2 regions of the Methylovorus sp. SPW-M1 genome follow, and region 1 is predicted to be linked to the other one. Evidence: predicted binding sites of a transcription regulator. Region 1 holds the regulator's gene; the other holds the start of a gene.

Region 1 (9,662 bases):
GCGACGGTCAGGTAGCTGCGATGATCGCCATCAAAGCAGGGCAGCCAGCGCTCTACATAGCCGCGTATATCCTGCAGCATCTCAAGCGCCATGGGCTGTTGCCGCAAAAAGTCCTGTACCGGGGCATCCTTGCCTGTGAGCGGGCGCAATACCGGGTCGTAATGGGGGTTGGGCAGGCAGCGCACGTCAAACACAAAGTCGGCATCCAGCGGTATGCCATGCTTGAAGCCGAAGGAGACAAACAACAGCGTCATGCCGGTGCTTTGCTGCACGACAAAATCGCGCACCCAGTTGCGCAGGGTGTTGGCGCTGAGGTTGCTGGTGTCGATGCGATGATCCAGATTTACTAGCCGGTTCAGTAGCTGCCGTTCGTATTCTATGCTTTCGGCCAGCGTGGTTTTTTCATCGCTGAGCGGGTGACGGCGCCGCGTTTCGCTGAAGCGCTTGACCAGGGTTTCGGCGTTGGACTCCAGGTAAAGCACCTGCACCGAGATGCCTTTGTCGCGCAGTGCCTGGATGTTTTCCGGCAAGGTTTCCAGCGCTGCGCTGCGGGTGTCTATGCTGATCGCCACGCGTTGCTGGGTGGCAGGTGCCAGATGTTCGGATATCTGCGGCAGCAGGGTGGCGGGCAGATTGTCTATGCAATAAAAACCGGCGTCTTCCAGGGCGCGCAGCACAATGCTTTTGCCCGAGCCGGAAAGGCCAGTGACGATGATGAGCCGCATGTTGCTGGTGGCCACGCTTAGCTCTCCACTTGCTGCTGGCGCTTCATGGCTTTGCTCATCTCGCGATGCTGGCGCTGCATGAACTGCTTGGTGCCGTTAATGCCGCGCAGTAACAGCATGTGGTTGCGCACGGCGACTTCGACCAGCACCGCAATATTGCGGCCGGCGGCCACGGGAATCATGACTTTGGGGATTTTCACGCCCAGTATTTTTTCGTGATGCGATTTGATCTTGAGCCTGTCCAGCAGTTGCGGCGCCAGGGTATCGGCCATCTCAAGCTGAATGATGAGGTCGAGCGGTTTGGTAGGCTTGACGGCGTTGTCACCAAACAGGGCACGGATGTTGAGGATGCCGAGGCCACGCACTTCAAGGAAGTCCTGCAGGATAGGGGGGCAGCGCCCTTCAAGCCGGTCCGGCGCAATGCGGTAGAAATCGACAATATCATCCGCCACCAGACGATGTCCGCGCGAAATCAGTTCCAGCGCGAGCTCGCTTTTACCAATGGCCGGGTTGCCCTTGATCAGGATGCCAAAGCCTTGTACTTCAATGAAAACACCATGGGAGCTCTCTGATTCGGCGACGGCTTGCGCCAGATAATGGCTCAAGACATCCATCAGTCCCGGGCTGCGCATGGGGGAAGTGAACAAGGGGGTTTGAAAATCATCCGAGGCTGCATTCAGCTCGGCGGGTGGTTTTTCACCATTGGCGACAACAACGGCGGCCAGGTCGGTGGAAAACAGATTGTGGATGGCTTTCTTGAGCTCTGGCTTGGGCAGGCTGCGCAAGTAATCCATCTCGGCACAGCCCAACACCTGCACGCGGTTGGGGTGTACAAAATTCAGGTGCCCGATCAGTGCCAGAGAGGGCTTGGTCACCGTTTCACTGGTGAGCAGGTTTTCGCCGCCATTCAGCCCGGAAACCCAGGTGAGCTTGAGATTGCGGCGCATATCCCGGTAAAGCTGTGCAACACTGATGGTAGCCATATGATTACCTTATGTTCGGCAGGGACAAGGCAACTGGCGGTATGTAAGACAACACGCCTTTGCCTTGTCCCCGGTTAGACCTTTATTCCGCAGCCGCCTGGTGCTTGAGGGCACCGTTGGCCTTGTGATGGTCGCTTACTTTTTCCTTGTGCTTCAGAACCTGGCGATCCAGCTTGTCAGCCAGCGCGTCAATCGCGCCGTACATGTTTTCACCGCTGCTTTCGGCATGGATATCGTGACCCGGCACATGAATGGTGGCTTCCACTTTCTGCGCCAGCTTCTCTACGCTCATGGTGACTTTGACGTCAATCACATGGTCGAAGTGGTTACTCACGCGCTCAAGCTTGCTCTGCACATATTCGCGCAGGGCTGGGGTAACGTCGAGATGGTGTCCGGTGAGATGCAGGTTCATGATTTACTCCTTCAGGTAAAACGCAGATCAAAGCGATCTGCGCTGGTTGGCCGCGGGTATCTGCAAAGACTCGCGGTATTTGGCAATGGTGCGACGAGCAACCACGATGCCCTGTTTACCCAGGATATCCGTGATCTGGTTATCCGACAGCGGCTTTTTCGGGTTCTCTTCGCTGACCATTTGTTTGATCAGGGCGCGTATGGCAGTGGCGGAACAAGCGCCCCCGGATTCGGTAGCCACATGGCTGCCAAAGAAATATTTAAGCTCGTAAACTCCGCGTGGGGTGAGCATGTACTTGCGCGTGGTGACGCGTGAAACCGTGGATTCGTGCAGGCCCAGCTCATCGGCAATCTCGCGCAGCACCAGGGGGCGCATGGCGACCTCGCCGTGCTCAAAGAAATTGCGCTGGCGATCCACAATCGCCTGAGAAACGCGCAGGATGGTGGAGAAACGCTGCTGGATGTTCTTGATCATCCACTTGGCTTCCTGCATCTGGCTCATCAGGTATTGGCTCGAGCTTTCGCGGTTGCGCTTGAGGATGCCGGCATACAGCTGGTTGATGCGCAGCTTGGGCACGACTTCGTCGTTCAGATGGGCCAGCCAGACACCTTTGATTTTCTTGACCACGATTTCATGCTGAATGTAATGATCAGACGTGATTTTGCTGAATTCACCACCTGGGCGGGGATTGAGTTGCAGCACCAGCTGTTGCACTTCGCGCAATACGTCATCGTCGCAGGCCAGCAATTTTTTCAGTTTTGCGTAATCGCGGGCTGCCAGCAGGGGCAAGTGCGTTTCGGCAACCTTGATGGCGAGATCCACATAAGGCGTATCTGGTGGCAAGGCGCGCAATTGCAAGGACAGGCACTCGGCCAGGTTGCGCGCACCTATGCCGGGTGGGTCCAGATTCTGGATATGCTTGAGCGCCGTCTGCAACTCCAGCATGTCGATTTCGAGTTCCGGCGGCAGCATCTCGGCCAGCTCTTCCAGCGACTGCTCCAGATAACCGTCGTCGGTAATGGTATCGACCAGCAGCATGGACAAGGTCTGGTCGCGCTCGGACAGTGGCAACAGCTTGAGCTGACCTAGCAGATGATCGCGCAGGCTGAGGCTGACCGCTTCCTGGTAGCTGAAATCATTGTCATCGTCATTGCCGGAGCTGCTGTCTTCCCAGCGGTTACTGCCGCTGCTGCTGCCGAATTCAAAATAGTCATCGCCACCAAATTCATCCTGGCGGGGAGCTTCCTCCGGTGTAGCGGCCACGCTGGGCTCAGGGGCTACTGGCGCCGCAATGAAGTTGTCGGGGATTTCCAGCGGTTCTTCGATCTTGTCGGCGCGTTCCAGCAATGGATTCGCCTGCAGCAGGGTTTCCAGCTCCTGATTGAGCTCCTGCGTGGATAGCTGCAACAAACGGATGGACTGCTGCAGTTGCGGAGTCAGCGCCAGGTGTTGCGAAAATTTGAGTTGTAAGCTTTGCTTCATACGTGGGGGCCGCCAAATGTGTGCTTAGAGGCGGAAGTCCTTACCAAGATACACTTCTCTTACGCTATCGTTGTGAATAATTTCGCTGGGCTTGCCTGCCGCGAAGACGCGTCCTTCATTGACGATATAGGCGCGGTCGCAAATACCTAATGTTTCCCGCACGTTGTGGTCGGTGATCAGCACGCCAATATTGCGTTCGGTCAAAAAGCGGATGATCTTCTGAATGTCCAGCACGGCGATGGGGTCGATGCCGGCAAATGGCTCATCCAGCAGAATGAAGCTGGGGTTGGTGGCCAGGCAGCGGGCGATTTCAACGCGGCGGCGTTCACCGCCGGACAGGCTGACCGCCATGCTGTTGCGGATATGCGTGATATGCAGTTCCTGCAGCAGCGATTCCAGCTGGTTCTCCATTTGTTCTGGCGCCAGTTTCTGCAACTCCAGAATCGCCATGATGTTTTCGGCCACCGTCATCTTGCGGAAAATCGAGGGCTCCTGCGGCAGATAAGCCAAACCCAGGCGCGCACGACGGTGTATGGGCAGACGGCTCAGATCCTTGCCATCCAGCAGAATGCGCCCATCATCCAGGGCCACCAGACCTACCATCATGTAAAAGCTGGTGGTCTTGCCTGCGCCGTTAGGGCCCAGCAAGCCCACCACTTCGCCGCTATTGAGTTGCAGCGAAATATCCTGCACCACCGTGCGGGATTTATATTTCTTGCGCAGACCTTCTACGATTAATTGGCTCATGTTTACTCAGGTATATCGTGTTGCACGCCAGACTGACGGATTGTCAGCATGGCAGGTTAATTGGCCGTCGCGCCATCGGTGCCAGCCGGTTTTTTCTTGGGCTGAATAACGGCACGTACACGCCCGGTCGGCGTGGCAGGCGTTGCTGCCTGGCTGCCACCGCCAATCACCTCGGCATATTCGGCATTGGCGTCATACATGATGTAGTCACCATGCACGATGTCGTCGCCTTTTTTAACCCAGGCCTTGGTGTAGAGCTGTACCTTGTCCATACGTCCATCGTACTCGATACGTTGACCGCTGCCTTCCATATATTCGTTTTTACCTTCCATTTTTTGCTTGAAGGTGGAAGGCGTCTGCGGATTGCCGTAGGTGGTGCTGTGCTGAAAGCCTTCTTTGTCTTCGCGTACCACCAGTTTGTCGCCACGGATGATCAGCGTTCCCTGGGTGAGGATTACATTGCCGGTGTAGATGCTGGTCTTTTTGGCATCATTCACGGTGACGGCATCTGCTTCCAGATTGATGGGCTTGTCCTTGTCCGCCTTTTCGGCGTGTGCAGGCAGGCAGGCCATCATCAAAAGTAGCGGCAAAAAGCTACGGGGCAGGGTTGTCATATTTTCTCCGAATCCGGGCTTGGTTATTGGTACTGGTACTTCGTTTCGCCTGTGCTGCCTGTTTTTTAGCGGGGCTGGCGCTGGGCTTGGCATTTTTCTGTGGTGCCGCCTTGCTGGCTTTCGCTGGCGTGCTGGCCGGGGCTTTGCCAGCGGCTTTTTTTGTCACGCTGGGCGAAAGGTAATGCGCCCGCACGCGGCCACGCAGGTTGACGGTCTGGTTTTTCTTGTTGAATACCATACCGTTGGCATGAATCACCGTTTCCGGTGCCTGAGTGATCACCACAGGTTTGTCTGTCACGGCCACTTCCTGCTTGGGGAACATCTTGAGGTACTGGGTACGTACCATCATTTCCCCTTTATCCTTGGATGCCTGCCGAATGACGATCACATTATCCATGAATTCCACGGTCTCGCCATCGCTGGAGACGTTGCCGCGCTGGCCTTCAATCTGCGTGTAAGGCTTGTTGACGGCATACTGCGTAAACCGGGGCCGTTCAAGTTCGGTGGTGTCATCATCCGGGTAATGCTTCATCTTTACCGCTGCCAGCACATAGGCCAGCGCACCGTTCACATTGGTCCGTGTCGTGACAAAGTTGTCCAGAATGTAATCCGGGTCATGGCGCAAATTGGCATCCGGCCGCCGCTCGGGTGGCTGGACACTGCGATCTATCCAGAACGTGAGCAGCGCCAGCAGGGCGAGCAGCACGAGCGGAAACACGACGGTTGGACGTCCCAATATCAATCCTTACTTCAGGAACCGGGCCATCTGTGCGTCAAAGGTGCCTTGTGCTTTCATCAGCAGTTCGCACACTTCGCGCACGGCACCGTGGCCCGCGGGGCGGCTGGTGATGTAATGCGCATACTCTTTCACCAGCGGCATGGCATGCGGCACGGTAATGCCGAGGCCACCATAACGAATCGGGGGGATATCAATGACATCATCGCCCATGAAGGCGCATTCTTCGCGGCTGAATCCAAATTGCGCGCGGACTTCATCAAAGGAGGCCAGCTTGTCGTCCACCCCCTGATGAAAATGCAGAATGCCGACATTGGCGGCGCGCTTGACCACGACCTGGGATGTGCGGCCAGTAACGATCGCCATATGCACGCCGGTGGCTTTCAGCAATTTCATGCCCAGGCCATCATGCGAATGGAAAAATTTGTATTCCTGACCGTCGTCGCCCAGTCCAAGGCCGCCGTCGGTCATGACGCCGTCGACATCGAATACCACGAGTTTGATGCGCTTGGCGCGTTCTTCTACGGACAACAATTCAAACCACCTTTGCAATAAGAAGATCGTGCATATTCAATGCCCCGATCAGGGTTCCCTGCTGATCGGTGACCAACAGGCTGGTAATTTTTTTCTGCTCCATGATGGCAACCGCATCGACTGCCAGTTGCTCAGGGCGGATTTGCTGCGGCGATGTGTGCATCACATCGCGCATGTAGGTGCTGTTTATGTCCACGGCATTCTCGAACGCCCGGCGCAAATCGCCATCGGTAAATACCCCAACGGCATGCTGCTCTGCATCAACAATCGCTGTCATGCCAAGGCCTTTGCGTGACATTTCCAGCAAGCCTTCTTTCAGGCTGGCTTCAACTCCCACGCTGGGGATGGCATCGCCTGTGCGCATCACGTCGCGCACATGCAGCAACAATTTGCGGCCCAGCGTACCCCCGGGGTGCGACAAGGCGAATTCCTCGGCAGAAAATCCGCGCTGGTCCATGACGGCAATCGCCAGTGCATCGCCCAGTGCCAGCGAGGCGGTGGTGCTGGCGGTAGGCGCCAGCGCCAGCGGGCATGCTTCTTCGGTAACGTGGGCATCCAGGCTCACATCTGCCGCTTTCGCCAGCGTTGATTGCGGATGGCCGGTGATGCTGATCAGCCGCGCGCCCATGCGCTTCAATGTGGGCAGTATCACGCGTAACTCATCTGCCTCGCCGGAGTTGGACAGGGCAATGACCACATCCTTGCCGGTAATCATGCCCAGGTCGCCATGGCTCGCCTCAGCGGGATGGACGAAAAAAGCAGGTGTACCTGTACTGGCAAACGTGGCGGCGATTTTGTTTCCGATATGACCGGATTTGCCCATGCCGGTCACCACAATGCGACCCTGGCATTGTAAAATGAGTTCGACGGCACGCGTGAAGCTGTCATCCAGCCTGCGGGCTAGTGCTTCCACCTCGCGTGCTTCAATTAACAGGACTTCCCTTGCCAGATCAATCGGCGTTTTGCTTGCACCGATTTTTCGTATTTTTGATGGTTCCATACCCGGCAAGTATAAAAGGGAATGTCCGACGAATAAAGGATTTATACGTAATCCGTGCCGACTTTTGATAAAGTCGGCATAAATTTTGCCTGTAGGTTTTTTCAAGGGGAGGCGTGCATGAAAAGGGTTGTGTCTGAGGATCAAGCCAGCTGCCGGAAGATATCGATTGACCGTCTATGCATGACGGTCGGCCTTGTCTGCTTTCTCTTGTCTTCCACTCCAGACAGACCTCTTTAAATGTTGAGTTCCTTCAAAGCTATTTTAATGCACGATACCTTACCCGCTATTCTGATCCTGCTTACCAGCTCGGTGCTGGCTGTTGCCCTGTTTCGTGCTTTGCGCCTGCCGGCCATGTTGGCTTACTTCCTGGTTGGGCTGGCCCTGGGGCCGCATACCTTCGGTATTTTGCCGGATACGGAAGCCAATCGTGAGCTGGCCGAGTTCGGTATTGTATTTCTGATGTTCAGTATCGGGCTGGAGTTCAGCTTGGCCCAGTTGTATGCCATGCGCAAAACCGTGCTCGGCCTCGGCGGCATGCAGGTGCTGCTGACCATGCTCGCTGTCATGATGGCCTGCATTGCCTTTGGCCTCAGCTGGGAAACCGCATTTGTCATCGCCGGTGCCCTGTCCATGTCATCGACCGCGATTGTGTCGAAAATGCTGGTGGAAGGCCTGGAGCTGAATTCGCGCCATGGCCGCCTCTCCATCGGCGTGCTCTTGTTCCAGGATATTGCCGTGGTGCCCATGCTGGTGCTGATTCCAGCGCTGGCCTCGCATGGCGGTGATCTCGGTCAGGTATTGCTGATATCCCTGCTAAAAGCCGCGGTTATGCTGATCATCCTGTTTGTGTTTGGCAAGTCGCTGATCAACCCCTGGTTTGGTCTGGTGGCACGCCAGCGCTCGCGTGAGCTGTTTGTGATGAATGTACTCATGGTGACGCTGATGTTGGCCTTTGCCACCAAGCTCGCCGGGCTTTCCTATGCGCTGGGCGCCTTTATCGCCGGCATGCTGATTTCTGAAACCCGTTATCGCTATCAGGTGGAGTCGGATATTGCGGCGTTCCGCGACATTCTGCTCGGCCTGTTTTTCATTACGGTAGGCATGCTGCTGGATGTGCATGAACTGGCGGCCAACCTGGGGCTGGTGTTGCTGGTCACGGCCGGATTCATCCTGTTCAAGGGCGTGCTGGTGGCGGTGCTGAGCCGGGCATTCGGTCACGAGCCGGGTGTCGCGATTCGTACCGGCATTACGCTGGCGCAAGCGGGCGAATTCAGTTTTGTTTTGCTGTCCCTGGGCCTGGGGCATGGCTTGATTGGTGGGCAGGCCTTGCAGGTGGTACTGGCTGCTTCGCTGATCTCCATGGTAGTGGCGCCCTTTATCATTCAGCACAACGAGCGGCTGGGCGAGTTGCTGTCGCGCAGCTATGTTCGCAATCGCGAAAAGCAGATTCAGGATATCGAAAGCATAGGCAAGGAACTGGTCGACCACGTGATCATTTGCGGTTTCGGGCGCAGCGGGCAGTATCTGGCGCGCTTTCTCAGTGAGGAAAATATTCCGTTCATTGCGCTGGATATTGACCCTTCACGGGTGCGCGAAGCGGCCGCGGCGGGTGAAAACGTGATCTATGGCGATGCAGGCCGACGCGTGGTGCTGGCAGCGGCGGGCGCGGCGCAGGCCAAGGCGCTGATTATCAGTTATGACGATGCGCCATCTGCCATGAAGATTCTGCATGTGGTGGAGGACAATTACCCCAAGCTGCCGGTTATTGTACGCACGGTGGACGATGCCAATATGGAAGGCTTCCGCAAGGCGGGCGCGGCAGAAGTGGTGCCCGAAGTGCTGGAAGGCAGCCTGATGCTGGCTTCGCATGCCCTGGTCTTGCTCGGCGTGCCGCTGAATCGGGTGGTGAAGCGTATCCGATTGTTCCGCGAAGAGCGTTACAAGATGTTCCGCGGCTTTTTCCATGGTATGTCCGATCTGGACGAAGAAGCGCAGGAAACGCCACGCCTGAACTCGGTACTGATTACATCGTCCGCCTATGCGCTTAACATGCGCCTGGGTGATATCAATTTCTCCGGGCTCAATGTGGAGGTGAAGTTTATCCGTCGCCTCAACCTGAAGCCATGGGCTCCCACCTCGGAGTCCGTCTTTATCGAAGGCGATGTGGTCGTCCTGCTGGGCACGCCCAAAGATCTTGTCCTGGCGGAAAAAGCCTTGCTGCAAGGCCGCTAAAGTCCGACACTTTGTGATTTACATCCAATTTCAAATCTTATGAGCCGTAACATTATCGTAGCTGGGGGCGGCATACTCGGCTGTATGACCGCCATGTCCCTGATTCAACATGGCCATCAGGTCACCCTGGTGGAGCGCGGCCAGATTGGCGGACATGCGCAGGGCGAGGCTTCCTGGGCCGCGGCGGGTATTCTTTT
Region 2 (6,417 bases), 600 kb from region 1:
ACAAGTCTTGGATCGTTGGTGCTTACCATCCTCTGACTAAGAGCCTGAACCTGGTTGCTGAATACACCGACAACAAGCTTGAGAACGTTGCTTTCGACTCAACTCGTGACGGTAAAGCCAAGACTATCTCTCTGGGCGCGATTCTGTTCTTCTAAGATTTATTCTTAGTTGAATTGAAGCTTAAACGGCACCTTCGGGTGCCGTTTTTATTTAGGAAGAGAAAATGAAATTTGTGTTGATTGGCTTGTTTGCATTGGCTTTACCCGGATGTGCACAGTTGATGCACGGTGAACAACAGCCTGTGGTGCCCAAGGGCAATGGCGAGTATTACACCTCATGCAGTGGTGCGGTCGAGGACTGGAATTCCTGTCACGTAAAAGCCCGTAAGGCTTGCGCTGGCGAATATGAAACGATCAAGAAGAATGAAAGTGCAGTGGGCGGTCGACGTGAGTTGACGTTCCAATGCGTGCGTTGAGTTGGCTTTTATTCAGAAATAGCATGGGGTTGCGCGACTTGATTGGTCGCGTGGTCTCATGATCACCAAGCGCTAAGTGACAGACAGATATGGCATTCAATCAACAAGCTCCGGTAAGTCTATTACAGGCATTGCGTACGGCACATCAATTGCATGCCGCGGGCGATCAAAAACAAGCAGAGCTTATTTGCCAGCAAATACTCGCCGCTGATGCCCGACAGCCAGATGCGATTCATTTGCTTGGGGTGATCGCCCTGCAGGATGGCAATATGGAAAAGGCGACGCAGCATTTTCAAAAAGCCATCAAGATCAATAGCAAAAATCCGCAATTCCATAGCAATTTAGGCTTGGCCTGGCACGAGCAGGGTAAGCTCAAAGAGGCTGAGCAGTGTTATAAGCAGGCGATTGCATTGGATGCCCGTTATCTGGATGCCTGGTATAACCTGCATGCTTTGTTGATTCGGCCGGGTGATTATCTGCCGGCTTGTGAGGCGTTGAACAAGGTGTTGGCCTTGAATCCACATGATCAGGAGGCGCGCTTGATGCTGGCGATTCTGCTTGATTATGCTGGCAAGCTGGAGCAAAGCCTGCAGATGGAACAGATGCTGGATGTTACCAGCCCGCTGATGAAAGCGCGTCTGGATGCCTGGCATTATTTCCGTGCGTTGTCAGAGAAGCCGCTGATTACGGGGAGCAACCTTGCGACGTTCAAACGTGCCGTTGCTCAAGCCAATATCAAGGGCCTGGTAATGGAGTTTGGGGTGCGACATGGCAACAGCATCCGGCAACTGGTACAGCTGGTCGGGCAAGAAGCGCATGGTTTTGACAGCTTTCAGGGCTTGCCCGAGGATTGGCATGCCGAATCTCGAGGCAGTTACTCGACCAAGGGCGTGATACCCAAAGTGCCGCCTATGGTTAAACTGCACGCCGGGTGGTTTGATGAAACCTTGCCTGTATTCGTAGCAAAACACGAAGGCGCTGTTCGCCTCATCAACATCGACTGCGATATCTACAGCTCAACCAAGACAGTGCTGGATACGCTGGCAGATCGTATTGTTCCGGGTACGATAATCGTCTTTGATGAATACATTGGTAACGAGCATTGGCGCGAGGATGAGTACAAGGCTTTTCAGGAGGCGGTCGTTGCTTATGGTTGGCGCTACGAATATCTGGCGGTGAGTTTCTTTACCAAGCAGGTGGTGGTGAAGATTACCGAGGTGGGCCAGCACTGATCACTGGCCCGGTGTCCTCGTATCCTTATCGTTTCGTTTTGTTATTCCTCTATCCCTAACTCCTGAATCTTGCGGGTCAGGGTGTTGCGGCCCATACCGAGTTGTGTCGCTGCTTCGATGCGACGGCCCCCGGTATGGCTCAGCGCACGGCTAATCAGGATTTTCTCGAATTCCTTGGTGCGTGTTTCCAGAATTTCCTGCTCCCCGCGATTGAGCGCATCCATGACTTCCGCTGCCAGCGCTTCTTGCCAGGAGGTGGCGGTAGTTGGCTTGCTGCTATCCTCCTTCAATTCTGGCGGCAAATCTGCCACATCAATATTCTGGCCTGGCGCCATCACGGTCAGCCAGTGGCAGACATTCTCAAGCTGCCGCACATTGCCGCTCCAGCTCATGGTGGCAAGGTAACGTAGCGCACTTGCAGACGGTTGTTTGGCTTCTACGCCGAGCTCTTGCGCGCTTTGTTGCAGGAAGTGCTTGACCAGCAGAGGCACATCCTCACGACGCTCGCGCAAGGGCGGCAGACGCAGGCGTATCACATTCAGCCGGTGGAACAAGTCTTCACGGAACAGGCCGAGCTTCACGCGCTCCTCCAGATCCTGGTGAGTGGCGGCAATGATGCGCACATTAACCTTGACGGGTTGATGCCCGCCGACGCGATAAAACTGGCCATCGCACAACACGCGCAGCAAGCGCGTTTGCAGATCAGAAGGCATGTCGCCAATTTCATCCAGAAACAGGGTGCCGCCATCGGCTTGTTCAAAGCGGCCGCGTCGTGCTGCCTGCGCGCCGGTGAAGGCGCCGCGTTCATGGCCGAACAGCTCGGACTCCAGCAGATCCTTGGGGATGGCTGCCGTGTTGATCGCGATAAAGGGTTTGTCTGCGCGCGGACTATGCCGATGCAGGGCGCTGGCAACCAGCTCTTTGCCGGTGCCTGATTCGCCATTAATGAGTACGGTGGCATGCGAGCGGCTCAAGCGGCCAATGGCACGGAATACCTCCTGCATGGCAGGGGCCTGGCCAATGATTTCCGGTGTCGCTTCTGGTGTAACGGCTTCCGTGGCCTGACGCATGCTTTCTTCAACGGCGCGCCGGATGATCTCAATCGCCTGATCTACATCAAAAGGCTTGGCCAGATATTCAAAAGCGCCACCCTGAAATGCCGCAACGGCACTTTCGAGATCGGAGTATGCCGTCATGATGATGACAGGAATCTCAGGCAGGCGTTTTTTTACCTCATCGAGGAAGTCGAGGCCAGAACCGTTGGGCATGCGAATGTCGCTGACAATCACTTGTGGTTCTTCCCGGGTCAGCGCATTGAGTGCCTCGGGCACGGAGGCGAAGGTCTTGAAATCCATGTCGGTGCGCGCCAGCGCTTTTTCAAAGACCCAGCGTATCGATTTGTCGTCGTCAATAATCCAGATTGGTTTCATAGCTTGCCTGTGTGTTTAAAATCGTTCATGTGTTCTACGTGAGTTTACTGCTTGGCAATAAAGCCTTTCATGGCGGTCGTTTCGATGGGTAGCAGAATGGTGAAGCAGGTTTTGCCTGGTTCACTCTCGCATTCAATCATGCCGTGATGCTGGGTGATGAATGTCTGTGCCAGCGTCAGCCCGAGGCCGGAGCCACCTTCGCGGCCTGAGACTAGTGGATAAAAAATGCGATCGCGGATATCAGGAGGAATGCCAGGGCCGTTGTCGATAATTTGCAGGCGTATCGCTACCCGGTAGCGTTTCTTGGCTAACGTTACCTGCCGTTCGGCGCGGGTGCGTAGTGTGATCTGCCCGGTGCCCTGCATGGCCTGTGCAGCATTGCGGGCGATGTTCAGCACGGCTTGTATCAGTTTCTCACGATCGCCAATCAGCTCGGGCAGGCTGGTGTCGTAATCGCGCTTGACCATAATGGCTTTGGGTGACTCCGCCAGCAACAGGCTGCGCACGCGTTCCAGCACCTCATGAATATTCGTGGGTTCGTACTTAGGCACGCGGTGCGGCACCAGCAAGCGATCCATCAGTGACTGCAGGCGATCCGCCTCTTTGATGATGACCTGGGTGTATTCGCGCAAATTGACCTGTGGCAGTTCATGCTCCAGCAATTGTGCCGCCCCGCGCAGCCCGCCCAGCGGATTACGGATCTCGTGGGCGAGATTGCGTAACAACTCAGCGTTCGCTTGCTGCTGGATGAGCATGCGTTCCTCGCGCGCAATGCGCAGTTGCTGATCCATCTGCTGGAACTCAAGTACCAGGCAGGCCGGATTCACATCCACCGGGGTCACCGTGCAAGTGACAGCGACAGAACTTTGGCGCATGGTGGTGATGAGAAACTCATGTTCGCGAAATGGACTGCGATTGCTGATCGCATTTTCCACGGCCGAGTGCAGGATTTCGCATTCAGGAAATACCTGAAAAATATCCAGCCCGGTAATCTGTTTGGCGCTTAATGCAAACAGGATTTCAGCCCCCGGATTGGCATATATGACCTTGCGGGAATCATCCAGCAGGATGACGGCAGTGGCGAGATGTTCGAGACCAGCGAATGTCGGAGGAATAATATGTACCATGGCAGTGGTTAAGCAAAAGCCAGGCCAGAGCATGGCGTTAAGGCGGTGAAAAAGCGTTGCATAAGATTGACCTTAAGGATGTTGAATCTGCATCTTTAAAACGCAACACCATGAAACTTCAGCTTATTTCATGCCATTGAGCTCTTTTTGCAGCAGCTTTACATTGTTTTCGTGCGTGTCGACATCGGCTTTCAGCCGGCGCATTTTTTCTTCGAATTTTGTGACGTTTCTCAAGGTCTTGCCATCGGCAGTGCGATACACCTCGGGGTTCGCGCTGCCTTCGTTATAAGCTTGCCTTGCTTCTTCCAGCGCTTTTTTCTCAGTGGCGAGTTCATCCTGCAAAATCTGCCGGCGGGTATCATCCCGGCGGGTTTGCGTGCTCCTGTCTACCTTGGGAAAGTCCGAAGGCGTAGGCGTTCTTGCCCGCTCTTTTTTGCCTGAGGGCACGGGCAAGGCATTGTCGCCTTTCAGGAAAAGCTGGCAATTCTTGTAGAGGGTCCGCGTTTTAGCGTCCGTGAATGTCGGTTGGCCAGACTCATCAACGCATTTATAGATATCGGCCGCTTGCACCGTCAATCCAGCTAGCAAGCCGCAACACAGCAATAGAAATTTCATGCATTGAGTTTAGATGAGAAGCCATCGGGTGGCAACGCGCGTCAGTTAACAGGTGCGCAAGAGTGGCAGGCAATAAAAAAGGCGGGTTGCCCCGCCTTTTTTAACATGCTGTGATTAGCAGCTGTAGTACATGGCGAACTCGATAGGATGCGGTGTCATGCGCATTCTGGTGACTTCCTCCATCTTCAATGCGATGTAGCTGTCGATCCAGTCATCGGAGAACACACCACCACGGGTGAGGAACTCGCGATCCTTGTCCAGATATTCCAGTGCTTGTTCCAGGGAGGAGCAAACGGTTGGGATCGCTGCATCTTCCTCAGGAGGCAGATGGTAGAGATCCTTGGTTGCTGGCTCACCTGGGTGAATCTTGTTCTGTACGCCGTCCAGACCGGCCATCAGCAGGGCGCTGAATGCCAGGTATGGGTTGGCAGTAGGATCAGGGAAGCGAGCTTCAACGCGGCGAGCCTTGTCGGAATGCACGAAAGGAATACGGATGGAAGCCGAACGGTTCTTGGCAGAGTAAGCCAGCTTAACTGGAGCTTCAAAGCCTGGAACCAGACGCTTGTAGGAGTTGGTGCCTGGATTGGTGATCGCATTCAGCGCGCGAGCGTGCTTGATGATGCCGCCGATGTAGTACAGGGCGAACTCGGACAGGCCAGCGTAGCCGTTGCCTGCGAACAGGTTCTTGCCATCTTTCCATACGGATTGGTGCACGTGCATGCCGGAACCGTTGTCGCCAACGATAGGCTTAGGCATGAAGGTGGCGGTTTTGCCGTAAGCGTGAGCGGTGTTCAGTACCACGTACTTCAGCAATTGCGTCCAGTCGGCACGTTGTACCAGAGTGCTGAACTTGGTGCCGATTTCACATTGACCAGCCGTTGCCACTTCGTGGTGGTGCACTTCAACAGGCACGCCCATGTTTTCAAGGGCGATGACCATGGCAGAGCGCAGATCCTGGAAGGAATCGACTGGAGGTACTGGGAAGTAGCCGCCCTTTACGCCAGGACGGTGACCGGTGTTGCCGCTTTCGAACTTCTCGCCAGATGCCCATGCACCTTCTTCGGAGTTGATCTTGACGGAACAGCCTTCCATGCCGGCATTCCACTGGATGGAGTCGAAAATGAAAAATTCGGGTTCTGGACCGAAGTAGGCGGTGTCACCCAGACCGCTGGACTTCAGGTAAGCCTCAGCGCGTTTTGCCAAGCTGCGTGGGCAACGGTCGTAGCCCTTGCCGTCGGTAGGATCTACCACGTCACAGCTCAGAATCAGTGTAGGTTCGTCCATGAATGGATCGATATTGGCAGTCTCAGGATCAGGCATCAGTTGCATGTCGGAAGCTTGAATACCTTTCCAGCCGGCGATAGATGAACCGTCGAATGCGTGGCCTTCGGTAAATTTGCTTTCATCGAACGCTGAGATGGGTACAGTTACGTGCTGTTCTTTACCTCTGGTATCGGTGAAACGGAAATCAACAAACTTGATGTCATTTTCCTTCACCATTTTCATTACGTCGGCTACCGCCATTTCATTCTCCTAAA

What was found. The regulator sigma-54, encoded in region 1, starts transcription at its own class of promoters, with help from an activator protein. The targets are predictions, from matches to a motif close to TGGCACNNTTCCTGCT.
Region 2: glnL (nitrogen regulation protein NR(II)) is a predicted target of sigma-54. The motif match lies at 4,276-4,291, and genes of this name have one in related genera.

Annotation. Positions count from the first base shown of each region.
Region 1 is NZ_CM132626.1:2,800,589-2,810,250, reverse strand. It holds gene rapZ (RNase adapter RapZ) at 1-725, opposite strand, end outside; gene hprK (HPr(Ser) kinase/phosphatase) at 743-1,708, opposite strand; gene hpf (ribosome hibernation-promoting factor, HPF/YfiA family) at 1,791-2,120, opposite strand; gene ACWWD9_RS13355 (RNA polymerase factor sigma-54) at 2,148-3,602, opposite strand; gene lptB (LPS export ABC transporter ATP-binding protein) at 3,627-4,349, opposite strand; gene lptA (lipopolysaccharide transport periplasmic protein LptA) at 4,406-4,963, opposite strand; gene lptC (LPS export ABC transporter periplasmic protein LptC) at 4,944-5,699, opposite strand; gene ACWWD9_RS13335 (KdsC family phosphatase) at 5,709-6,233, opposite strand; gene ACWWD9_RS13330 (KpsF/GutQ family sugar-phosphate isomerase) at 6,235-7,233, opposite strand; gene ACWWD9_RS13325 (cation:proton antiporter) at 7,498-9,465, shown strand; gene thiO (glycine oxidase ThiO) at 9,505-9,662, shown strand, end outside.
Region 2 is NZ_CM132626.1:446,325-452,741, forward strand. It holds gene ACWWD9_RS02010 (porin) at 1-155, shown strand, start outside; gene ACWWD9_RS02015 (hypothetical protein) at 224-475, shown strand; gene ACWWD9_RS02020 (tetratricopeptide repeat protein) at 565-1,707, shown strand; gene ntrC (nitrogen regulation protein NR(I)) at 1,749-3,137, opposite strand; gene glnL (nitrogen regulation protein NR(II)) at 3,182-4,264, opposite strand; gene ACWWD9_RS02035 (DUF4124 domain-containing protein) at 4,388-4,879, opposite strand; gene glnA (type I glutamate--ammonia ligase) at 4,994-6,403, opposite strand.